Regions from separate parts of the Lysinibacillus fusiformis genome, predicted to be linked through region 4. Evidence: riboswitches for the same ligand, from Rfam matches in the RefSeq annotation. Region 4 holds a riboswitch; each other region holds the start of a gene.

Region 1 (6,331 bases), 660 kb from region 4:
CAGTTGTCAATGATGTGTCACTAAAAAGCTTTGTATCCCCTCAGGTTGCTTATGTGGGAGAGCAGCAACAATTAGTGACGGAAATTCATGCAACGACTGCAGGCCAAGGAGAGCTGTTATTATATGAAAATGATAAGCTTATTCATCGAGAGGCAGTTGAGCTGACTGAAGGCACGAATGTGTTTACCTATAAACATGCAGCGACAGCTGAAGGACTTGTAAAATATGAGGCAGTTGTTCAAGTTGGTCAGGATGCTATTTTTGAAAACAATAAGTTAACTAGTGTCACAATGGTACAAAGTGAACCACATTTACTAATCGTTAATGGTTATGAAACAGCTTCACCTATCGCAGCAGCACTTGGCAGTCAATCTATTGCCTATGATGTTGTCAATCCTCAAAGTCTACCAAATGAACTGTCCAGCTATTTGCAGTATAATGCTATTATTTTCGACAATGTGCCAGGTCATTTAGTCGGTGAGGCAAAAATGAGTGTTATTGAGCAAGCAGTCAAAAACTTTGGTGTTGGTTTTACCATGGTTGGAGGAGAAAATAGTTTTGGTCTAGGCGGCTATTTTAAAACACCGATTGAAACCTTATTGCCAGTGGAAATGGAAATTAAGGGCAAAGAACAATTACCTTCCTTAGGGTTAGTGATTGTACTTGACCGTTCTGGTAGTATGCAAGGCTCGAAGCTAGAGCTTGCTAAAGAAGCAGCAGCACGTTCTGTTGAGATGTTGCGAGATGAGGATACATTAGGATTTATTGCCTTTGATGATCGTCCTTGGGAGATTATAGAGACAGGACCTCTTAGCAGTAAAGAAGAGGCAGTGGATACTATTTTATCCGTAACACCTGGTGGTGGAACAGAAATCTACAGTTCATTAGCTAAAGCCTATGAAAATCTAGCTGATTTAAAACTGCAACGTAAGCATATTATTCTCTTAACAGATGGGCAATCACAGTCAGGAAATTACGAGGATCTAATTGCTGAAGGAAAAGAAAACGGTATAACTTTATCGACAGTAGCGATTGGACAAGATGCCGATGCGAACTTATTAGAAGCGCTTAGTGACATGGGCAGTGGCCGTTTCTATGATGTCATAGATGAGCAAACGATTCCTTCTATTTTATCTCGTGAAACAGCTATGATTTCTCGCACTTACATTGAGGATAATCCATTTTATCCAGCGATTTATAATGCAGCAGGATGGAATTCACTGTTTACCAATGGTGTCCCACAAATGAATGCTTACATTGGCACAACGGCAAAACAAGGGACTACTGTTGTGGCAGAAAGCGAGAAGGAAGATCCTGTGTTAGCGCAGTGGCAATATGGTCTCGGTAAAACTTTTGCCTTTACATCTGATTCAACGGGTAAATGGACAGGAGATTGGGCAAGATGGCAGGATTGGGGAACATTCTGGCAAACACTTATTTCACAAATGCTACCAAGCTATAATGATGTGGCCTATGATGTAAGATTGGAAGCAGATGGTTCCTTTATGATTACCGACCCTACAAATGAAGCTGCATTTTTAGATATTGTAGCAGTTAATGAAGCTGGGGAAGAGCTAGAAACACAACTTGAAACCATTTCGGCCTCCCAAGTTCGAGCTGTAGTACAAGCCGAACCTGGATTAATATTCTTCCGTGTAGCAGATGAAAAGCAGGCCATTTATCAAGCAGGACTAAGTGTTCCTTATAGTGCCGAATACGAACTACTTCCTGTTAATGATCAACTGATAGAAGAGTTAACGCAACAAACAGGAGGCGCGGTTTTAAAGGAACCACAAGATGTATTCCGAGACTTTACAACAAAAGGAGCGGATCGACAAAATATTGCTACATGGCTTCTCTTAGCAAGTATGCTTTTATTCTTTATGGATATTACCATAAGACGTTTTGGTTGGAACTTCCTAACGAATGCGAAGAAGAAAGAACCGCTGGTTGAGGAAAAACCTATACAGGCAGAAGACACAAATGTGGCACAGTTATTAAAAGGTATGAAAAAACGATCTTAATATAGTGGAAGCAGTGCAAAATCTAATTGTTTTGCACTGCTTTTTTGTATTGTTTGAGGAAAGAGATGTATCTATTTTGAAAAAGTGGATAGAGATGATCTAAAAAGTGGGACCTTTGCTCATAAAGAGATAGAAAGCGCTCTAAGTTGAGTCGCAGCCGCTCCTAAGGAGGTGGAAGGCGCTCTAAGTTGAGTCGCAGCCGCTCATAAAGAGAAGAAAAGCGCTCTAAATTGAGTCACAGCCGCTCGTAAGGAGAAGAAAAGCGCTCTAAGTTGAGCCGCAGCCGCTCGTAAGGAGAAGAAAAGCGCTCTAAATTGAGTCACAGCCGCTCGTAAGGAGAAGAAAAGCGCTCTAAGTTGAGCCGCAGCCGCTCCTAAGGAGATGGAAGGCGCTCTAAATTGAGTCACAGCCGCTCGTAAGGAGATAAAAAACGCTCCAACCAAGGTCGTCGCCGCTCATAGAAGGAAGAAAAGCGCTCCAATCTTGGCCACCCCCATCTCAATGAATGCTTATTATCCAAACCCCCTTCAATAAAGAGAAGAATTAAACCTCTTTACTAGCTCCGTTTTACGCAAGCTGCTAGCAACCATAACACCTAGAATGGCGCCGATTGTACTTGATGTTAAAAAGGCAGGTAGGAAGAAGAATGCTGCTACAGATGTTCCCATGAATAATTTTGCATAAGGTACGGCAATAAGTGAAGCAAGAATGCCAGTTCCCACAACTTCTCCAATGCCAGCTAACCACATTTTATTGCTATATTTATAGGCAAGGGCCGCACAGGACGCGCCAATGACACTACCAGGGATAGCTAATAGAGAGCCTGTTCCGGTAAGGATTCGAATGACGGCAGTGACAAAGGCAACTATTACTGTTGGTACGGGTCCAAATATAATGGCTCCTATCACATTAATAGCATGCTGAACGGGGTAAGCACGTGCGATTCCTGTTGGGATAGATACGAAAGTAGAGCCTGCAACAGCAATAGCTACTAATAAAGCCATGACTGTTAATTTACGAATTGACATAAAGTTCACTCCTTTTGATAAAGTTCGTGAGGAAAAATAAAAAGGCCGCCCCTTTAAACAATAGGAAGCGGCCTTGCGTGTATATAGTGACAACAGCAAGTAGCGCCACTTCCCTCCGCTAGTGTGAACTAGATCAGGTTCAAAGGGTCCGTATATTACCATATACGTCTCAGCCTTTTAAAGACTCCCCTAGTGGTTAAAATCATTCAATTTCGTTGACCAACATTAATGTAACATACTGCTAAAAATAGTCAATGATTTTTCAGACTATTTTGTATCGGGATGCATTAAATGAGGTGCTTTTTTCAATGTCCAGATGAGCGCAAGGAAGAAGCAAGCTAATAATATGATCGATCCGAAAATATATGGGCTATTCATATTCCAGTCAAATAATAAACCAGCCAAAGCGGGTCCAATCATATTACCAAGACTCATATAGGCATTATTCAAGCCCGCAGCGAATCCTTGTTCTTTCTCTGCAAGCTTTGAGATAAGTGTATTAACAGCTGGACGAATTAATGTCGTTGCTGTAGAGAAAATCGTTGCTACAACTAATATAAGGGCAAAGCCAGACACAAATAATATGAAGAAAATAGCAACAGATGCAATAAATAAATTGACAAGCACTACCTTCATTTCACCAAAGCGATTGAATAGTGGTGTAATAATAAACATTTGTACAACTACCCCAAAAGCACCACCGACAACTAATATAATTGCTATGTCCACAGGTGTGTAATTAAACTTTTCTGTCACAAATAATGACAATGTCGTTTGGAAGTTTGCAATTCCGAATGAGAACACCAGCATAATGATAAGCATTACAAAATAAGGCATATGTATGGAACGAGCCATTTGCTTCGCCAGATTGTCTAGCTTTTGCTTCTTTTGTGCAGTGTTTGGTTTGGTAGATGGTAATAAAAAGTAAGATAAAATAGAAGCTAGGATGGCTGCAGCTCCAGCAGTGTAAAATGGAAAATGTAAGCTAACCTTTGCTAAGAAACCACCGATTCCTGGCCCTATCATAAAACCAAGAGACATGGCAGCACCCAACATCCCCATCCCTTTCCCGCGTTCTTCATAGGTTGTGACGTCAGCGACAAAAGCCATAATAGGAGGTGCGACAAAAGCGGAACCTAGGCCACCTAAAAAGCGTGCTAAAAAGAGCATCCATACATCTGTAGCAAGGCCAAAACCGATTTGTGCAAGACCTGTCACGATGAGACCGAAAATAATTAAATTTTTTCGACCGTACTGATCGGAAAGGTTCCCAGCAATAGGAGAAAATACGAATTGAGCTAAGGCGAAGGTTGCTATTAGCATACCTAGAACTTGTCCTGCTGCACCAAATATTTTTAAATACTCCGGCATGACAGGAATAATAATGCCAATACTCCCCATTGCGATAAACATATTAAACATTAAAATATACAAAGCCGCCTTATTGGACTTCTGCTGGGTCATCGAATGAACCCCCTTTTTTTGTAATCAAATATAGTACAGTCTATCATAAAGAATTATTGCTTGGCTAATAGTTAAGATTGTAGAACTGGTTCTATATTTAGAATGGTTTTCCACAAAAGTTTTCGTTTAGGCACCTATGAATTGCTAAACAATCCATTTTTGTAATAAAATGGATTGAAATGAAGCTGTAGAATGGGAGATGGAAAATTTGCAGCTCCAAAGTTGCAACAACAATGAATGGACTTCGCTTATGTAGAGATAATTAAAAAAAATTGTGAGTTAGTCTGTAATGACATAAAGGTTGGCTATAAATCCTAGCGATGATATAGCGGCATCAGAAATACTGAGTGAAGGTTATGTAATATAAAAAGTACACTTTCATGGCTTGTTTTTCGATAAAGCAATATAAAATTGTGCATGATAGATGACAATATCTAGCTGCAAAGCTATTCCATAACAAATGATGTAGGAATCCTCGAAATCCAGATAAATTATTTTCTAAATATAATAATGCGAATAATCCATTGTAAAGGTTCTTATTTAATAGAAAGTTAGATAAGCAGAAAAAAACTAGCGAATGGGTGTGAAAACCAATTCGCTAGTTTAATTATCGAATACTCATTTTAAATTCTAAAAATAATTCATTGTATTTCCCTAAGTAATCTGGTCCTAAGTTTTTGTAGACCTCTAATGTATCGCGTTGTTCTTCAGAAGGATAGTAGCGTTCGTCAGAAACAACTTCTTCATCCATTAAGTCCATAGCTGCAATATTAGGTGTTGAGTAGCCTACAAAATCGGCATTTTGAGCACCAGATTCAGCACTTAGCATAAAATTGATAAAGGCATGGGCACCATCGATATTTTTCGATGTTTTTGGGATGACCATGTTATCAAACCATAAGTTTGAGCCTTCCTCAGGTACTGCAAAGTCTAGCTCTTCATTTTCATACATCATGTCTGCTGCTTGCCCAGACCAAGTAAGGGCTACAGTTGCCTCATTATTGATCATTAATGGCGTAATTTCATCTCCAATGATAGCTTTCACATTTGGTGCGAGTGTGATTAATTTATCAGTAGCTTCACGTAGTTCTTGATCATCTAGTGAATTCAGAGAATGTCCAAGACTGTTTAAGCCCATTCCAATGACTTCACGAGCACCATCCACTAAAAACACTTTTCGTTTTAAGGAAGGGTCCCATAAATCGTCCCAAGAAGAGAAGTCTAAGTCTCCAACAAGGCTTGGATTGTAGACTATACCTACAGTTCCCCAAAAATAAGGGACAGAATATTTATTGTTATCATCGAATGGTAAATCTAAAAAGTAAGGATCAATATTTTTAAAATTAGGGATCTTCGTTTTATCTAAAGGAATCAATAAATTTTCTTCCTTCATTTTTTCAATCATATACTCAGAAGGCACAGCAATATCGTAAGCTGTTCCACCTTGCTGAATCTTTGTCATCATGGCTTCATTGGAATCGAATGTTTCATAGATGACATGAATGCCTGTTTCTTTTTCAAATGCTTTTAACAAATCAGGATCAATATATTCTCCCCAGTTAAAGATGGTTAACGTGTCTTTTCCACTTTTACCGCCGCCTGCACTTAAGGCGTCAGCCGCATAGAATAAAAGGGCTGAAACGACAAGGATGGCGATGGTAGCTTGAATTAATGACTTCATCGTTGCCCCTCCATTCTTTTACTCGTACGACTTGTAATGAAATAATAACCAACAACAACTAAAACCGTAACAAAGAATACTAATCCAGAAATCGCATTCACCGTTAGAGAAATTCCTGCTCGGGCCATTGAATA
Region 2 (6,331 bases), 2.4 Mb from region 4:
GTTCGTCTAAGCATAAAATCGGCTTATCACTAACCATTGCACGAATGAACGATACACGCTGCTGCATGCCTCCTGACAGTTCGTTCGGATAGGCATGGATAAAGGAGGCAAGACCAACCTTTTCTAGCCATGCCTTGGCACGTTCCACATCAGGTTTATGCTGTAATTCCTCTACAAGCGTGACATTTTCTAAAATCGTACGCCAGGGTAATAGGCAAGGTTGCTGTGGCATATAGCCAATCGTTCCTCTTTTTTGCTGGATATCCTCTTCATTTAATAAAATGGCTCCTTGATCAATTGGCGAAACACCACCAATTAATTGAAAAAGTGTGCTCTTACCACTGCCTGAAGGACCCACAATGGCCACAAACTCACCATCCCTTACGTCAAATGAAAGTTGATCAAGGACTTTTAGTGCATCGAAGGATTTAGCGATGTTTTGAATGCTGAGCATGATAGCCTCTCCCCTTCACCATGAATTTTTCAATCAAACGAATCCCGCTAAACAATAGTAAGCTCAAGAGAACAATCGCAAAAATTGCCACAAATACACGATCTGTTCGGAAGGAGGACTGAGCTAAGGTCATGTAAACACCAATACCCTTTTTTGCACCGAGCCACTCCGCAATCACAGCCCCCATCACACTATATGTAGCAGCAATTTTAACGCCTGAGAAAATGGCTGGATAAGCATGAGGCCATTCCAGCTTCCAAAAAGTTTGTGCCTTGGTAGCACCGATCATGGCAAAATAATGCTTTAATTCAGGGGCCGTTTGCCTAAATCCATCCATCGCTGCAATGACAATTGGGAAAAAGCACACGAGGCAAATAATAATGAGCTTCGGTAATAAGCCAAAGCCAAACCAAATAATAAGCAATGGTGCCAAGACAAGAATGGGAACATTTTGCGACATAATAAGAATTGGATAAAACAACTCCCGAATGAATGTAAAACGATGCAACACAATCGACACCGTTAGACCACAAGCAATGCCAATGGCCAGACCTAGTAAGGCTAACTGCACCGTAGCGAATACATGTGGTAGAAAGGTTTGATACGACTGAAAGGCTTCCGACAAAATACTACTTGGCGCAGGTAATAACCAATGTGGAACTTCAGCAAAATGCACGATTAGTTCCCATATGAATAAGAGGAAGGCGATAAAAATTATCGTCCTTCCCTTTTGCAATGCACGTTTCATTACTGATATTTCTCCGTTAATGTATCCATCGTAATACCCTTTGGCTGATATAAAATTTTCACTTGTGTAATAACATTAATGGCTCCTAGCTCGATCATCTTCTCATTCATTTTTTCAATGATTTGGAGCAATGTAGAAAGCTCGCCTTCCATCGTTGTTTCCAATGGATGTACCTCATATTTCACGCCAGAAGCATCGATCACAGCAATCGCTGCATCCACATAAGGGATAACATCTTCATATTTCTCTGTCTTTGGTATGATTTGCACACTGATTAATGAATTTGCCATGTTAATTGGCCTCCTTTTTAGGTAAGAAATCATTTGTAAAGGCTTGTTTCGCATCAAACTCGCCCTCTAGTACATGATTGCTAGACATCCATTTTGCATAGTTTTCCCACACAGAAAGCTTTTGCTCTCCCCATTGCTTGGCATCATCCTGATATTTATCTGCCAGCCATTCCTGACTTTTATGCACTAGCTCTTTATCTAAATCAGGAGCCGCTTCGATTAACATATCAGCTGCTTCACTTGGGTTTTCTATTGCGTATTCATAGCCTTTTGATGTAGCTGCAACAAAGGCTTTGACAACATCAGGGTTGTCCTGTAGCATTTTTTCATTCGTAGCTAGAACAGGTGTATAGTAATCCAATTGATCACTATAATCCGTTAGATACAGCATATTAATCTTTTCCCCACGCAGCTCAGCTTCAATCCCAGTCCATGCATAATAAATCCAAGCAAAATCAATGTCTTTTTCCATCATTGTGAAGAAATCTAAATCCCCTGCATTGACGATATCTAGCTTATTGATATCTGCCTTTTCTGTTTGCATTAATGATTGGAGAACGGCTTGCTCTAATGGCGCACCCCAACCACCATAAGTTTTACCTTCAAAATCCTTTGGCGATGTAATGCCTTTTGATGCAATAGAAGCAAAGCCAGATGTATTATGCTGAATAATCGCTGCGATAGAGACCAGCGGCACATCTTGTACACGCGCCTGTGTAATGCCTTCCTGATAGCTCACGCCAAACTCTGCCTTTCCAGAAGCAACAAGCTGATCTGCGCCCGCCTCACCAGGCATAATTATCTCAACATCTAAGCCCTGTTCCTCAAAATAACCAAGTTTTTTTGCGACATACAGACCTGTATGATTCGTATTCGGTGTCCAATCCAGTACCACAGACACCTTTTTCAGCTTGTCACTTGCCTGCTTGTCCTCCTTGTCACTACAGCCCACCAAAGTCAAAAGTGCTGCCAATAGAATAAATAACCATTTTTTCATGCGAAAGCCTCCCAGTTTGTAATATGAAAGTGTTCATGAATGAATGTTGTCACCAGAAGAAAGCGTATACAAGGTTTTCAAACTATTGCTTGAAAACATAAAAAAACGCCTAGGATTCCTCCCAGACGTATTACAATCATTCTTCAAAACTTTGCTTTTTTGAATAGATGTTCCCTACGCTGGTACGAGCCAAATCAGGTTCAAAGGGTCAGCGTCTATCGGACACAATCTCAGCTAGCAACTACTAGCCCCCCTACATTCTTTCGCTATGAACTTTTCGATGATTATTATACCCATAGTTACACTTAAATGACAAGGTGCTATTTTTGAATAACGATTGTATTCAAGACAAAAGCCCAGTTCTCCTAAGAGACTGGGCATGATATTAGCTAGGTTTTTGTTCTTTTTTGGCTGTTAATACATGGGAAATCGCCCCATCTGTTGCAATATCCACTTTAAACGAACCGTTGGAATGGCGATCTGCACGAGACAATGCTTGTACAGCAATTACCTCTTGAACGCCTTTTTCGGTTTCAATCACAACCTGCTCCTCGTCTGTCGCTTGTATAACTGCTACAATTCGGTGAGGATTTGCTTTTAACTCTGTTAATACTTTTAGTCCACGTTTTGCACGACTTGCTACTTCAACTTCAGCGACATTCATTTTCTTCACGGCTCCACGCTGTGTCACAATCACTACATATTGTGTAACATCAGGCTGTAGCACATTGACACCAACTAAGGCTTCTCCATCTTTTAGCGTGATCCCTTTCACACCGCCTGTTTTCACACCTGTAACGGGTAGTTCCTCCATCGGGAAACGAATCGCATAGGCTGTATCCGTTGTTAGCATCAGTTCTACATCATCCGTCACAAACGATGCATAGATCATCGCATCACCAGCCTTGACGTTCATCGTTTTAATTGGCTTTGAATAACGTGTTACCGCATAGTCTGCGAGTGGTGAGCGCTTAATTTGACCATCTTTTGTGGCTGTGAAGACATACGTATTTGGCTGTTCAAATGTTTCAAAGCCATAGACCGCAATAATCGATTCATCTTCCCCTGTTGGGACAATACTGGAAATATGCTGGCCCAGGTCCTTCCAGCGTATGTCAGGAAGCTCATGAACAGGTTGATAAATATAATTGCCACGATTTGTGAACAGCAATAGATGGTGCTGTGTATTTAAGTTTGCTTCATACAATAAATAATCCGAATCCTTCATGGCAAAATCTTGCCCATTTGAAGCGGCATGAGAACGTGTCGATGTACGTTTAATATAACCGTCCTTCGTCACTGTCACGACAACCTCTTCACTTGGCACAAGGACATCCAATGTAATTTTAATTTCTTCAATTTCCTGCTCAATCTTCGAGCGACGTGGCTCTGTAAAGCGTTTCTTAATGTCTAGCAACTCTTGTTTAATAACACGTACTAGCTTGGCTTCACTTTGTAGAATGCCCTCTAGCTTCGCAATTAACTTATTTAACTCGTCCTGTTCCTGACGAAGCTCTGTAATATCCGTATTCGTTAAACGGTATAATTGTAGGCTTACAATGGCCTCTGCTTGTACCTCTGTAAAATCAAACTTCGCTTGTAAATTAAGCTTTGCATCCTTCTTATCATTAGAAGAACGAATCGTCGCAATTACTTCATCTAAAATGGAAAGGGCTTTAATTAAGCCTTCTACAATATGAGAACGGTCCTTTGCCTTTTGTAAATCGTAAATGGAGCGGTTTGTCACTACTTCTTTTTGATGGGCGATATACGCATCCAGCAATAATGGCAATGTCATCATCGTTGGGCGACGATTGTGGATGGCAATCATATTAAAATTATAAGCTACCTGTAAATCCGTTGTTTTAAACAAGTACTGTAAAATTCCTTGCCCTGGTACATCCTTTTTCAGCTCAATCACGACACGTAAGCCTGTACGGTCTGATTCATCTCGAATTTCCGCAATACCTTCTAGTCGTTTATCTACACGTTGCTCATCAATTTTTTTCACAAGATTCGCTTTATTTACATCGTATGGTAACTCCGTGATAACAATTTGCTCTTTGCCACCCTTGATTGGTTCGACAACCGCTTGGGCACGGACAATGATTTTGCCACGACCTGTTTCATACGCCTTTTTGATGCCGTCCACACCTTGAATGATACCACCAGTTGGGAAATCTGGCCCTTTAATCACCGTCATCAATTCATCTACACTAACATTAGGCTTGTCTAAGCGCATCAACACAGCATCCAGTACTTCATCTAAGGCATGTGGCGGAATATCCGTCGCATAACCAGCGGAAATCCCTGTAGAGCCGTTGACTAATAGGTTTGGAAAACGTGCTGGTAAAACGGTTGGCTCCATATCCTGGTCATCAAAGTTTGGCACAAACTCGACCGTTTTCTTGCCAATATCTCGTAGCATTTCAGCGGCAATAGCAGATAGTCTCGCCTCTGTATAACGCATCGCAGCTGGTGGATCACCATCGACCGAGCCATTGTTCCCGTGCATCTCAATGAGCATATGACGCGCCTTCCAGTCCTGACTCATACGGACCATCGCCTCATACACAGAGCTATCGCCGTGCGGATGATAGTTACCAATCACGTTACCCACTGTTTTTGCGGATTTACGGAACGGTTTATCGTTTGTATTGCCTTCTGTAAACATCGCATATAAAATACGGCGCTGTACTGGTTTAAGACCGTCACGTGCATCAGGCAACGCGCGGTCTTGAATAATATATTTACTATAGCGACCAAAACGGTCACCCATCACTTCTTCTAACGGTAAATCTTGAAACTTTTCTGTACTACTCATGCTTGGTCCTCCTCTTGTTGGATGAATTCATTCTCTAAAATGTTAGAATCATCCTCCATACCGAAGTCTACATTGGCTTCGATCCACTTACGACGTGGTTCTACCTTATCGCCCATTAACGTCGTGACACGTCTCTCTGCACGTGCACCATCCTCGATTGTGACACGAATCAACGTCCGTGTTTCAGGGTTCATCGTTGTGTCCCATAGTTGGTCTGCATTCATCTCACCAAGACCTTTATAGCGCTGTAATATGTAACCCTTTCCAACCTTTTTGATGGCCTTTTGTAAATCACTTTCTGTCCAAGCATATTCAATGACTTCTTTTTTCCCAGTACCCCTCGAGACTTTATAAAGCGGTGGTAGCGCGATATAGACTTTTCCTGCTTCAATTAGTGGACGCATATAACGATAGAAGAATGTTAATAGCAAGACTTGAATATGTGCCCCGTCTGTATCCGCATCGGTCATAATCACTACTTTATCGTAGGCGGAATCCTCCACCGCAAAATCCGTTCCAACACCTGCCCCAATCGCATGGATAATCGTTGAAATTTCTTCGTTTTTCATAATGTCCTGTAGCTTGGCTTTTTCTGTGTTGATTACTTTCCCACGCAATGGCAGAATCGCTTGGAATGTACGATCACGGCCTTGTTTGGCAGAACCTCCTGCAGAATCACCCTCGACTAAATACAGCTCATTTTTTGACGCATTGCGTGACTGAGCTGGCGTTAATTTTCCTGATAGAATCGTACTACCCTTTTTGTTTTTCTTCCCATTTCGTGCATCCTCACGTGCTTTACGAGCCGCTTCACGTACTTGCTGCGCACGAATCGCTTTACGAACAAGGGAAGCCGATAACTCCGCATTTTCCTCTAGCACATACAAAATTTGCTCAGACACCACACTATCCACTGCAGAACGAGCCTCACTTGTACCAAGCTTGCCCTTTGTTTGACCTTCAAATTGTAGTAAGTGCTCTGGGATACGAACAGACACAATGGCCGCTAAGCCCTCAC
Region 3 (6,331 bases), 1.1 Mb from region 4:
AAGATTTAGTGTTGATGGAAGCAAGGGTAGAACAGCATCGTATTTCCTATGAGGAAGCATTTAAACGTTTGCAACAGATGAATGGTTTTGCACAAGCATGCCAGGGCTTTATTGAAAAGGTAGAAGAAATAGCGAGAGAGCTTCATTTACTTGAACAGGAAGCAGGGCGAGTAAAGGAACTCTATGGATTATTAAATGGACAAAACGCGAAAAAGCTATCCTTTGAGCGTTATATACAAATTAATTATTTAGATCAAATTACAGAAGCTGCCAATATACGGCTGTATCATTTATCAAACGGTCAATTTGAGCTCAGACGCTCAGATAGATTGGAAAAGCATGCAAAGCAGAGTGGACTTGGTCTTGATGTTTATGATGCCTATACGGATCAATTACGAGATGTTAAAACATTATCAGGAGGCGAAAAATTTAATGCTTCGCTAAGTCTTGCTTTGGGAATGGCAGATGTGATTCAAAGCTTCCAAGGTAATATCCATATTGAAACGATGTTTATTGATGAGGGCTTTGGTTCACTCGATGAGGAATCACTAAATAAGGCAATTGATACATTAATTGATTTACAGGATTCTGGTCGTATGATTGGCGTTATTTCTCATGTACCTGAATTGAAATCTGCGATGCCAGCAGTTTTACATGTAGAAAAAACATTGAATGGACATAGTCAAACACATTTTGAAGTGAAATAAAACGAAGGCGTATTTCCGAAAAAAAAGGAATACGCCTTGGTTTTATTTTTTTCGAGGTGTGGCTGTAGGCGTTGTTCCCTTTTTTGCAGCCATTACTTTTCTGACGATAGGAATAACAATCGGTGCTAACTTTACGGCGGTTTTCACAACGTTTGATACTTTCATCCAAAAACAGCTCCTTTTACAATTACTACTACCTGTTTCTCTTAAAAATAAAACATTAACGGATAACGCGAACAGCCTGAATAATATTCCAGATCACAATACCAAGTGAGACGAGGGCATAGATGGCGAATGAAGCAAACCAAATAATCATCACTGTATTATTACTGGAGGTTGGATCTAAACTAAATGTGGAAAAAACAAAGACAATAAAGAACAGGATGCCAAAAACAAAAGGAATTAAATGAGAGACAAGTGCACGAATCGAATGTTTTTTTACATCACTATCTTTTGTCACAATGTACACAATTAATGGAACGATGAAAGGGGCGAAGAAAATACTAAGATAACTAAAGGCAGCTAAAATTTTTTGATTCTCCATAGTTGTACCTCCTTTTTTAATATTTACGCATGAATAATAGCAAAGTTTCAAAAAAATAATGTATGGAAGAGGTTGTAATCCTCCTATCCTTTGCGTACAATGAAAATGTTCAAATAAATTCAGATGTAACGACCACAAGGGGAGCTGATGATGTCAGCTGAGACTGGGCACGTAATGCCTTGACTCTTCGAACCTGTAAGTTAACGCTTGCGTAGGGATGTGGATAGAAACCGACACTTGTACGATGTGAGGCTCTGTCCTGGCATCGTTTTTTCATTCTTGGGGGAAAATGGTGTCAGAAAGAGACATATCAGTGCATTTCTATTCCTGCTCTTGTATCCTACATCGGAACAAAGGAGAGAATATGTATGGACAAAAAAAGACTGTTAATGCTAGTGGAGATTGCGATATTTGCAGCGATTGGGCTAGTACTTGATCAGGTATCCTTTAAAGTATGGGCACAAGGTGGCTCAGTTAGTCTTGTCATGGTACCTATTATGTTAATCGCGTTTCGTTGGGGCCTAGTAGCTGGGCTAACAACGGGACTACTTGTGGGTGTTATGCAAACAATGTTTGGTTCCTATATCGTGCACTGGCTACAAGGATTACTAGATTATGGTGTTGCTTTTACAGTTGTAGGATTAGCGGCAGTTGTACGTGGACCAGTGTTGGACGCTGCTAAACATATGAACAAAACAAAAATGGCACTTTATATTATAATAGGTACCGTTTTCGCAGGCTTCTTACGATACGCGGCACATACAATTGCTGGTGCTGTATTTTTTGCAGAATATGCTGGCGATCAAAATGCTTGGATCTATTCCATCATCTATAACGGTACATATATGCTACCAGCAACTATATTAACGGCAATCGTTGGTGTTCTTTTATTCACAGCCGCTCCACAATTAATGCAAAGAAAAGCTTAATGCAAGTCCCTTCACATGAGTGGGGGGACTTTTTTATTGTGAATAGCTCTTTTAGCACTTTGCAAAGTAGGAAAGCATACAATATTTAAAGCGTTTATCGTTATACGCATAAAAAGTTATGTTATATTAAAGAATAGATATTAGATGAAAGGGACGTTATACATGATTGTAAAAACACAAGAAGAGATTGAAGCTTTTAAAAAAATAGGACGCATTTGTGCTGAAATTCGCGAAGCGATGAAAGCTGCAACAAAACCAGGTGTTACAACACTTGAACTAGACGAAATTGCTGGCCGCATGTTTGCGGAGGCAGGCGCTATTTCTGGACCGAAGGGAGAATATGATTTCCCTGGATATACATGTATTAGTGTCAATGAAGAAGTGGCGCATGGTATTCCAGGAAAGCGTGTTATTCAAGAAGGCGATATTGTGAATATTGATGTTTCTGGCTCCTTAAACGGCTACTTTGCTGACACAGGTATCTCATTTGTTGTTGGTGAAGGCTATGAAGACAAAGAAAAGCTATGCCGTGTTGCCAAAAGTGCCTTTGATCGAGCAATGACAAAGGTAAAGGCTGGATCTAAATTAAATCAAATTGGTAAAGCAGTTGAACGTGAGGCGAGTGCTAATGACTTAACTGTTATTATGAATTTAACAGGTCATGGCTTAGGTAAATCTTTACATGATGAGCCAAATCATATTTTAAACTATTATGATGCATGGGATTCTACCATTATGAAAGAAGGTATGGTGCTTGCGGTTGAGCCATTTATCTCAGCAAAAGCAGAGCATATTGTAGAAGCTGGTGATGGCTGGACATTCGTGACACCTGATAAATCACTTGTAGCTCAAATCGAACATTCAGTCATTGTGACAAAGGATAAACCAATTATCCTAACGTCATTAGACGAAGAATAGGATATAATGAAAAATCCTGCTAACCAATTTATTTTTGGTAGGCAGGATTTTTTTTAATAAATAAAATGCCAACAAAGAGAACACCACATAAAAATAAGGCGGCTGTAGTGACAAGTAGCTCATCAAAACCATTATGTATGGCGATTCCAATATAAGCCCAAATAAAAACACTTGGATACATAACATCAAAGTGATGGAAACGGATATGTAGCGCAATGGCTCCTCCTAATGTTAGTAAAATCACTGCCCAAAGAGGCGTACTAAGACCAAAGCCGTTCCAACCATAAGCCGTTAATGTAAAGCTTGTATTTGTGATAAAAATAAATGTCATCCATGCTAAATAAATGGAGAAAGGAATACGACCAGACAAGGCTTTGTCCTGAAGAGGGTACGTATTATACAGCATAAATAAATACAAGACTAAGAGTAATGTAATGCCAAGAGAAACAATAAATAACTCATGATGCCAGACGTATACCGTCAATGCTTGTAATATATTTATGCAACTAAAGAGCGCAGACTGTTTCAAAGTTGTCTTTTTGATGTTCATAACTAACCAATAACCGAGTAATAAATAAATGATAATCCAAATTACATGACTTATACTAACCGGTGCAAATACTACAGAAAAACGATTAGCGATTTCTAGCGAAGATTGACCGTTGATGTTCACGAAAAAGGATGAAAAGGTTAGGATGATTGAGACAAGATAAGAGATTGTCATCATGATAAACCGAGGCATGTTTTCCTCTCCCTTCGTGTTAGATTGTATAGGGAAAAGACAAATAAGTATAGTACTGTCACTTTTTTTATTATAACGGAAATTCCTAACAATGTATCGTGTTGTTTTACTAATAATATCTACAATTTACCATGCCTGATAGGCATCCATATATTTCTTTAGTACAATAAGAATATCCAAATAAAAGGAGTGAAGTTTCATGGCACAAAATTTGAAAAATCTAGACCTATCCATTGAACTAGACAAAAAGATGTATAAAAAGAAATTAAAAGTACTCCAATATGAAATGTTAAACGCGCAACAGTTTTTATTAAAAAATAAAATTGGCTTAATCTTGGTATTTGAAGGAATGGATGCGGCTGGTAAAGGTGGCGCTATTAAACGATTGATCGAACGCGTCGATCCACGCGGTTATGTTGTACACCCTATATCTGCTCCTCAAGCACATGAATTACGCTACAACTATTTACAACGATTTTGGAGAAAATTGCCTCAACATGGACAAATCGCTATTTTTGATCGCTCATGGTATGGTCGCGTATTAGTAGAACGCATCGAAGGATTTGCAACGAAGGATGAATGGTCTCGTGCTTATGAAGAAATTAATAATTTTGAGAAGATCTTAACTGCAGGAGATTACATAATTATTAAGTTCTGGCTTCATGTTTCAGATGAGGAGCAATTAAAACGCTTTAAAGAACGTGAACAAAACCCTTATAAATCTTGGAAGCTAACAGCTGAAGATTGGCGCAATCGTGATAAATCGCCGCAGTATATTGAAGCAGCAAATGCAATGTTTGAAAAGACCGATAAAAAAGATGCTCCATGGATCTTAGTCGCTGGAGATGACAAAAAGTATGCACGTGTTCAGGTGCTTCAAGAAACAATTGCACACATTGAACGAGAAGCTCAAAGACGTGGTCTTCATTTAACAAATGTGTTAGACAATGCACAACTAGAGGATGCTGAATCATCCAGTTTGGAAATAGTAAACGAGAAAAAGAAAGAACAAAAAACTAAATAATTGAATTGTGCTGCTATGACAATAAGACATGAGCTGTTTTGGTTGTAGCAGCATCTTTTTTTACATACAATAAAATATAAATAGGGTTTTCAATCAATGGATTGTAGCCAATGTAACAAAAAGGAATGTATTGATATTTATTGGAAGGCTAGTGTGGAGAATGGTGCTTAAAATTTGGAATCTATTAAGAAAAAAGGGTGGGAATGTGGTAACGATAAAGGGGGAAAAATGCTACATCCGCACATTCCAAGAAAAAGATGCACGAAGTTTAATGGGTCTCGTAAGCCGAAATAAATACTTTTGGTCTATATATGAGCCACTGCAAAGACCTGAATACTATACAGTTGACGCTCAATACAAAAAAATTCAAGAAAGTCTCTATTTAATGGAGTCAAAGCGAGAATTTACGTTTGGTATTTTTGAGCATGGTACAAACAATCTAATAGGACATATTGCACTTTATGCTGTAAAACGCTTACCGTACTCGAGTGCATTTGTTGGCTATGCGATGGATGAAATTTACGTAGGGAAGGGCATTGTCACAGAAGCTGTGAATATGGTGGTTCGATTCGCATTTGAGCAAATTGGTCTACATCGTGTAGAGGCATATGTATCGACACAAAATAGCGCCTCCATGCGTGTCTTAGCGAAGGCTGGATTTCAACAGGAAGGTCTGCTAAGAAAGCTGCTGTATATCAATGGTCACTGGATAGATCATTATATGTATGCACGTTTAGAGGATGAATAGAATAACAAGTGCCTATCTCTCGTAGTGAGGGGTAGGCACTTGTTCATTTATTACTGTACATCAAAAAGTCATTTTATTGTTTGTTACCGTCTTCAATTATATCTAGATGACCTGTATTCGGATCAATAATTAAACCATGGACAGGCACGTCTTTTACCATTAAAGGGTGATTACGAATTGTATCGACACTTTTCTTAACACTTGTTGCTACATCACCGAAACCTCGTAAAAAATCCTTTAAATCGAAACCAGAATATTCCAACATTTTGATGGTTTCTGGATCAATGCCTCGCTTCACCATTTCGCTTAGCATGGCATCAGGATCAACCGCGCTCATACCACAGTCATAATGTCCCACGACATACACTTCATCGGCTTGTAGGCCGTAGACAGCAACTAATAAACTACGCATAACTGCACCGAAAGGATGGCTCACTAACGCACCAGCACTTTTCACTATTTTTACATCGCCATTACGCAAATTCATCGCTTTTGGTAAAAGCTCTACAAGACGAGTATCCATACAAGATAAAACAACAATACGTTTATCAGGATATTTCGTAGTGATGAATGGTTCATATTTTTTTTCTTGTACAAACTCTTTGTTAAATTCTAGAATATCTTGTAACATTGTCATGAATATTGCTCCCTTCCTTACAAAAAATATTGTAGAGCAAAATTTTCAATATGCAAACAATAAAGACTTTATTCAGATAATT
Region 4 (6,331 bases):
ACCGTTCGAAGTAATAACCGTATCATTAGTAATATTTTTAATCGTTACGGATTCTCCTGCTAATTTTACTGCTGCTACCTGTGTCTCATATAAATTTGATTGAATTTGAGATGATGCGGCACTCGCAGTAGACATTGGTAATACTAGTGTCGCTGTAATAGCCGTGGCCATTAATGTTGATAGCGCTTTATTTTTCATGTAAGTCACTCCAATCATTCTATTTAATAGTTAATATATCATATTCTTCTATAATTTAGAATTCGAAGAGAATGTTTTACTATGAATCTCAATTCAAATAAGTCATTAGTCCTTATTTAAGAAGAATAAATAATTAGTGTAGTATCGGTATTTTTCTCTATAATTCTGTAAATTTTCTACTTTATTCGCTAATTATTTTATTGTGATACAAACCTCCATCCATTATTATTAGTATAAAAGTGGGGTGTTAGTTATGAAAAAATCAAGAGGAATTGCCTTAAAACTTTCTTCCCTAATAATAGGATTATTTCTTATTTTATTTTTATCCTATACAGTAACAACAGGGATTATTATAAAAAAGCAAAGTGTTGAAGACGCAGAGCATGGAACATTGCAAACAGCTGAATCTTCTGCCGCTATTATGAGTGAACGCTTTAAGAAAGCCAATACGACATTACAAACAACAAAGCGTATCATAGAAAGCCTGGAGAAGAATAATACGTTGTCTACCAAAGGTGTCATAGACATAATGGAAAATAATTTAGCTAACAATAATGACATTCTTGGGGTAGGAGCAATCTTTGAGCAAGATTCTATTATTCTAGTACCAACTGAGGCAGCTTTAATAGATACTAAAAAGCGTTTTATGCCTTATTTAAGTAAAAACGGAAATGATATCACGACTGCTCTAATCGAAGGAATTGATGATAAGAGTGTTTCTGAATGGTATTGGGTACCAAAAGAAGAGAGACGTGCAGTTTTGACGGAGCCCTATGAGTATAATGTAAACGGACAAAGCGTTTTAATGACAACCATTTCGGTGCCATTAATCAATGCTTCTGGAACATTTTTCGGTGTATTGACAGCGGATGTATCGATAGATTTTTTAAATGATTTAACAAAATCGAATGCCCCAGAAGGCGGTTACGCAGCAATTATTACCAATAAAGGTGTGCTAACAGCTAACAGTTTTGGTGAAGAGCTAGTTGGGCGCAATATGCAAGAGGATCCTACTTGGACAAGTATTAGTAAGACAATGGAAAATGGTGAGCTAACAAGTATATACGTTGATTCTAATCAACTGAAGGAAAAAGCATATAATGTTTTTGCTCCAATGATTTTAGAGGATATTGACGAAACATGGACTGTTCAAGTCGTGCTAGCTGAATCAAAGATTCTAGAGACATATAATCATGTATTTGTATTTACGATTATTGCTTCTATTATTATGGTTGTTTTGATGACAGCAGCAAGTGTGTTATTCATCTATAAACAGTTAAAGCCACTTAAATTTTTACGTGCATCGATTGAAACTGCGGCTGAGGGAGATTTAACACAAAAGGTAGAAGAGAAATATATTAAGTCTGATGAAATAGGTGCAGTGGCGATTGCTTATAATAATATGCTAGATAAAACCAATAGTGCGATTCAATCCGTGCTTAATTCTACGATGTTATTGAACCAATCTTCTAATCAGGTACATGAGGCGTTTAATGAAGTAGTTGCTTCTAGTCAGGAGGTTTCTGTAGCTATCAATGAAATTGCACAAGGAGCTTCGAAGCAATCAGAGGATACAGAAGAAACAAATTATCGAATGATGGATTTATCTGATCAAATTGATGCCATTACGGCTCTTTCCAACGAAATGGATGAGCTATCTCATAAAACAGGTGTAACGACAGAAAAAGGATTGCATGAAGTTGAAAGCTTACGGGAGCGTAATATGGAGACAAATGAGATGAATGGGCGTATCCAGCAGCAAATGGAATCATTGGCCTCTAATATTGCGAATATTAATCAGATTATTGCTTCAATCCAGAGCGTTACCGAGCAGACTAATTTGCTAGCTTTAAACGCAAGTATTGAGGCCGCACGTGCTGGTGAACATGGTAAAGGATTTGCGGTAGTTGCAGAGGAAGTTAGAAAGCTGGCGGAACAATCTAAGAATGAAACAGAAATTATTAAGAGTACAGTAGAAAGCATTCTTGAAAATTCTCAGCAAACGGTTGCAGTCATTGCATCTAATGCAGATTTAATGCACGCTCAAAATGAGTCAGTACAAAGCACGCAACTAGCATTTAAAGATAGCAGTGACTTGTCAGGTTCAATTGCGAATTCTATTAGTGAATTAATGAATAAACTATCTAGTATGTTAGAGCATAAAAATCAGGCAATCATGTCCATCCAAAGTATTTCGGCTATTTCAGAGCAAACAGCAGCTTCTGCAGAACAAGTAAGTGCTTCTGCTATGGATCAACAAGCAGAATTACAAAAAGTAGCAGAGTCTATTCAAAGTATGAACGATATTTCAAATGAGCTACAAGAAGTTGTAAATCGATTTAAGCTTGCTTAAAAGGAAAGGCTGCCTTCAATATAGGGGCAGTCTTTCTTTTATTGTGAAAGTAAGAGAAATTGACCTAAAAAGAATTCAGCACTACTATTAACACTGGAAGGGGGACATTGATATGATGTATCTCGGAATGATTTTCTTTCAAATTGTTGTACCTATTTTAGTGTTACTTGTAATCGGCGCTATACTACAAAAGAAATTTCGCTTTAACTTAAAAGCAATGTCTCAGCTTATTACATACTGCTTTATGCCAGCAGCTGTTTTTGTGAATTTATATGAAACGCATGTAGAATTATCTGTTCTGGGAGAAGTCGGGTTATTTATTATGCTCTTTATCGGTAGTCAAATGATACTCAGTCATTTAATGGCGAAAGGGTTAGGTTTAGCCAAAACAGAGGCGGCTGTCTTTAAAAATAGTGTGGTGCTTATTAACTCTGGCAATTACGGTATTCCAGTGGCTCAAATGATTTTTGCCACGCAACCTATTGGCGTAGCAATTCAGGTCATGCTTGTAATCTTTCAAAATATGACAACTTATACATATGGTTTGTACAATTTGATTTCTTCTACGAAGTCGGGTATGACAATCATCAAAGATTTCTTTAAAATGCCCATTATTCATGCACTGATTATAGGCGTTGCTATGAACTATTTTGATATCGGTATACCGCAGTTTATCAAAATACCGGTAGAGCATGTGGCAGATGGATTTATTGCTGTGGCATTAATTACCTTGGGTGCGCAATTGTCACAACTTGAGATCAAATCAATGTTTAATAAAACGGTCTTTGTCAGCTGTTTTACACGATTAATTATTGGACCAGCTGTTGCATTAGTCATTATTTATGTATTGGGATTAGATGGAGTCGTCGCACAATCACTGTTTATAGCCAGTGCCTTTCCAACATCTCGTAATAGTTCTAGTCTAGCATTGGAATATGATGTAGAATCAGCAACAGCCGCGCAAGCTGTTTTATTTTCAACTATTGTGAGCTGTATAACCGTAACAATTGTGATTTATTTTGCAGAAGTATTATTTACCTAGTTAGCTGAAAGACAAAAAAATATAACTTCCATCTCTTAGTAATATCTGCTACACTAGCATCAAACTAAATAGTATTAACTAGGGGAGTCTGATGAGTCAGGCTGAGAGGGAAACGCTTAGAGGTTTCTTGACCCTTTGGACCTGATCTGGCTCATACCAGCGTGGGAAAGTTAAGAAGCTATTGCAGAGTATGCAATTAATAGACCTTTACATTCATGGCCGGATCCAAATAATTATTTTGGATTCGGCTTTTATTTATTTGATTGTTGGGGTGAGCTAGATTCGGTCCTTGTATCAAAATACATTTAAGGGAGAGAAGTAGCTCATGTCAGTAGTAAGTGAAAAGAATATTACGATTATGTCCAGCTTTGAAGGAAGCAAAAAAGTGTATGTGGAAGGATCACGCCCCGATATTTTAGTACCTATGCGTGAAATCGCATTAAGTCCCACAACTGGTAGCTTTGGGGATGAAGAAAATGCACCTATTCGAGTATATGATACGAGTGGTCCTTACACAGATCCAGCCTATCAAGCGGATATTACAAAAGGTTTACCAGTTTTACGACGCACATGGATAGAAGAACGAGGGGATGTTGAAGAATATGAGGGGCGTACGATTAAACCAGAGGATAATGGTTTTCGTCGTGCAGATGACCCGCGTAATCATGAAAATGTCTTTCCTGAATTAGCAAGAAAGCCTTTACGTGCTAAAAAAGGTAAAAATGTAACACAGCTTCATTATGCGCGAAATGGCATTATAACACCTGAAATGGAGTTCGTAGCCATCCGTGAAAATATGGACCCTGAATTTGTTCGTTCAGAAATTGCAGCAGGGCGAGCTATTATGCCTTCTAATATTAATCACCCTGAGGCAGAGCCAATGATTATTGGCCGTAATTTCCATGTGAAAATCAATGCAAACATTGGGAATTCGGCGGTATCTTCGTCCATTGCAGAAGAAGTTGAGAAAATGACGTGGGCAACTCGATGGGGTGCAGATAACATTATGGATCTTTCAACAGGTAAGCATATTCATACAACGAGAGAATGGATTATTCGAAATGCTGCAGTGCCAGTGGGAACTGTGCCAATTTATCAGGCTTTAGAGAAAGTGAATGGCATAGCAGAGGATTTAACATGGGAGGTATATCGTGATACCCTTATTGAACAAGCCGAGCAGGGTGTTGATTATTTCACCATTCATGCAGGTGTCCTTTTACGCTATGTACCGCTTACGGTAAATCGTGTAACAGGCATTGTATCTCGTGGGGGTTCTATAATGGCACAGTGGTGTTTATATCATCATCAAGAGAATTTCCTTTATACACACTTTGAGGAAATCTGTGAAATTATGAAAGCTTATGATGTTGCTTTTTCCTTAGGTGATGGTTTACGTCCAGGCTCAATTGCAGATGCCAATGACGAGGCACAATTTGCAGAGCTTGAAACACTAGGCGAACTAACGCAAATTGCTTGGAAGCATGATGTTCAGGTGATGGTTGAAGGGCCAGGTCATGTACCGATGCATCTCATTAAAGAAAATATGGATAAGCAATTAGAGGTTTGTAAGGAAGCGCCCTTCTATACATTAGGCCCACTAACAACAGATATTGCTCCGGGTTATGATCATATTACCTCAGCCATTGGTGCAGCGATGATTGGCTGGTTTGGTACAGCGATGCTTTGTTATGTGACACCGAAAGAGCATCTTGGCTTACCGAATCGTGAGGACGTTCGCGTGGGCGTTATTACTTATAAAATTGCTGCACATGCTGCTGATTTAGCAAAAGGGCATCCTGGTGCACAACAACGAGACGATGCACTGTCTAAAGCACGTTTTGAATTCCGTTGGCGTGATCAATTCAATCTGTCATTAGATCCAGAACGTGCAGTGGAATATCATGATGAGACACTGCCAGCAGAGGGAGCAAAAACAGCGCACTTTTGTTCTATGTGCGGTCCTAAATTCTGTAGTATGAGAATTTCACAGGATATCCGTAATTATGCTAAAGAAAAGGATTTAAATACTACTGAAGCGATCCATCAAGGTATGAAGGATAAGGCGGAGGAGTTTAAAAAAGCAGGTAGTCAAATTTACCAATAATGAAAGAAAAGGCTTATGTCAAATTATAGACATAGGCCTTTTCTTAATCAAAAAACTCCATGTGAATGATGGATTCACATGGAGTAAAAGTTGGATTTGGATATCAATAATAAGTGGAATATTAAACGTTTGTTGGTTGTTTTACATATGGGTTTGTAAGGTCCATACCTTCTAATGAAAGACCCATCGCTTTTGCAACACCTTCACCATATGCTGGGTCAGCTAAATAGCAGTGAAGGATGTGACGACGCTTGATGAATTCTTCAACAGAAGCCATATCATTCGCTGTATTTTCAAATAGGCGTTGTTGCTCTTCCGCAGTCAATAGACGGAATAGTTTACCTGGTTGTTCAAAGTAATTATTATCGTCTTCACGGAAGTCATGAATACCTGCATGACCATCAATGCGTAATTCAGGCTCTTTATGGTCTAAGTTATGCTCCCATTCACCATAGCTATTTGGTTCATAGCCTAATGTTGAACCAAGGTTGCCGTCAAAGCGCATTGCTCCATCTCGGTGGAAAGTACGGAATGGGCATTTTGGTGCGTTAACAGGAAGCATATAGTGGTTTACTCCTAAACGGTAGCGTTGTGCATCCGCATAGGCAAAGATACGACCTTGTAACATTTTATC

What was found. A riboswitch is a leader RNA that binds a small molecule or an ion and turns the genes downstream of it on or off. The one in region 4 is predicted to bind thiamine pyrophosphate.
Region 1: it holds a riboswitch for thiamine pyrophosphate, as region 4 does, so the genes downstream of both, thiW (energy coupling factor transporter S component ThiW) here and thiC (phosphomethylpyrimidine synthase ThiC) in region 4, are expected to answer to the same signal.
Region 2: it holds a riboswitch for thiamine pyrophosphate, as region 4 does, so the genes downstream of both, JTI58_RS21880 (ABC transporter substrate-binding protein) here and thiC (phosphomethylpyrimidine synthase ThiC) in region 4, are expected to answer to the same signal.
Region 3: it holds a riboswitch for thiamine pyrophosphate, as region 4 does, so the genes downstream of both, thiT (energy-coupled thiamine transporter ThiT) here and thiC (phosphomethylpyrimidine synthase ThiC) in region 4, are expected to answer to the same signal.

What each region holds. Positions count from the first base shown of each region.
Region 1 covers NZ_CP070490.1:2,722,123-2,728,453, forward strand. Annotated here, with positions in the region: gene JTI58_RS13235 (VWA domain-containing protein) at 1-2,024, shown strand, start outside; gene thiW (energy coupling factor transporter S component ThiW) at 2,552-3,052, opposite strand; TPP riboswitch at 3,146-3,253, opposite strand; gene JTI58_RS13245 (MFS transporter) at 3,320-4,516, opposite strand; gene JTI58_RS13250 (ABC transporter substrate-binding protein) at 5,124-6,197, opposite strand; gene JTI58_RS13255 (ABC transporter permease) at 6,194-6,331, opposite strand, start outside.
Region 2 covers NZ_CP070490.1:4,444,474-4,450,804, forward strand. Annotated here, with positions in the region: gene JTI58_RS21865 (ABC transporter ATP-binding protein) at 1-454, opposite strand, end outside; gene JTI58_RS21870 (ABC transporter permease) at 429-1,202, opposite strand; gene JTI58_RS21875 (thiamine-binding protein) at 1,202-1,492, opposite strand; gene JTI58_RS21880 (ABC transporter substrate-binding protein) at 1,494-2,489, opposite strand; TPP riboswitch at 2,644-2,754, opposite strand; gene parC (DNA topoisomerase IV subunit A) at 2,875-5,313, opposite strand; gene parE (DNA topoisomerase IV subunit B) at 5,310-6,331, opposite strand, start outside.
Region 3 covers NZ_CP070490.1:1,006,781-1,013,111, reverse strand. Annotated here, with positions in the region: gene JTI58_RS05165 (SbcC/MukB-like Walker B domain-containing protein) at 1-707, shown strand, start outside; gene JTI58_RS25035 (hypothetical protein) at 750-872, opposite strand; gene JTI58_RS05160 (magnetosome magnetite crystal formation protein family) at 928-1,251, opposite strand; TPP riboswitch at 1,379-1,486, shown strand; gene thiT (energy-coupled thiamine transporter ThiT) at 1,620-2,180, shown strand; gene map (type I methionyl aminopeptidase) at 2,343-3,098, shown strand; gene JTI58_RS05145 (TspO-related membrane protein) at 3,127-3,840, opposite strand; gene JTI58_RS05140 (polyphosphate kinase 2 family protein) at 4,040-4,864, shown strand; gene JTI58_RS05135 (GNAT family N-acetyltransferase) at 5,025-5,612, shown strand; gene JTI58_RS05130 (beta-class carbonic anhydrase) at 5,686-6,249, opposite strand.
Region 4 covers NZ_CP070490.1:2,060,903-2,067,233, forward strand. Annotated here, with positions in the region: gene JTI58_RS10115 (S-layer protein) at 1-198, opposite strand, end outside; gene JTI58_RS10120 (methyl-accepting chemotaxis protein) at 452-2,551, shown strand; gene JTI58_RS10125 (AEC family transporter) at 2,664-3,593, shown strand; TPP riboswitch at 3,664-3,778, shown strand; gene thiC (phosphomethylpyrimidine synthase ThiC) at 3,919-5,697, shown strand; gene JTI58_RS10135 (catalase) at 5,819-6,331, opposite strand, start outside.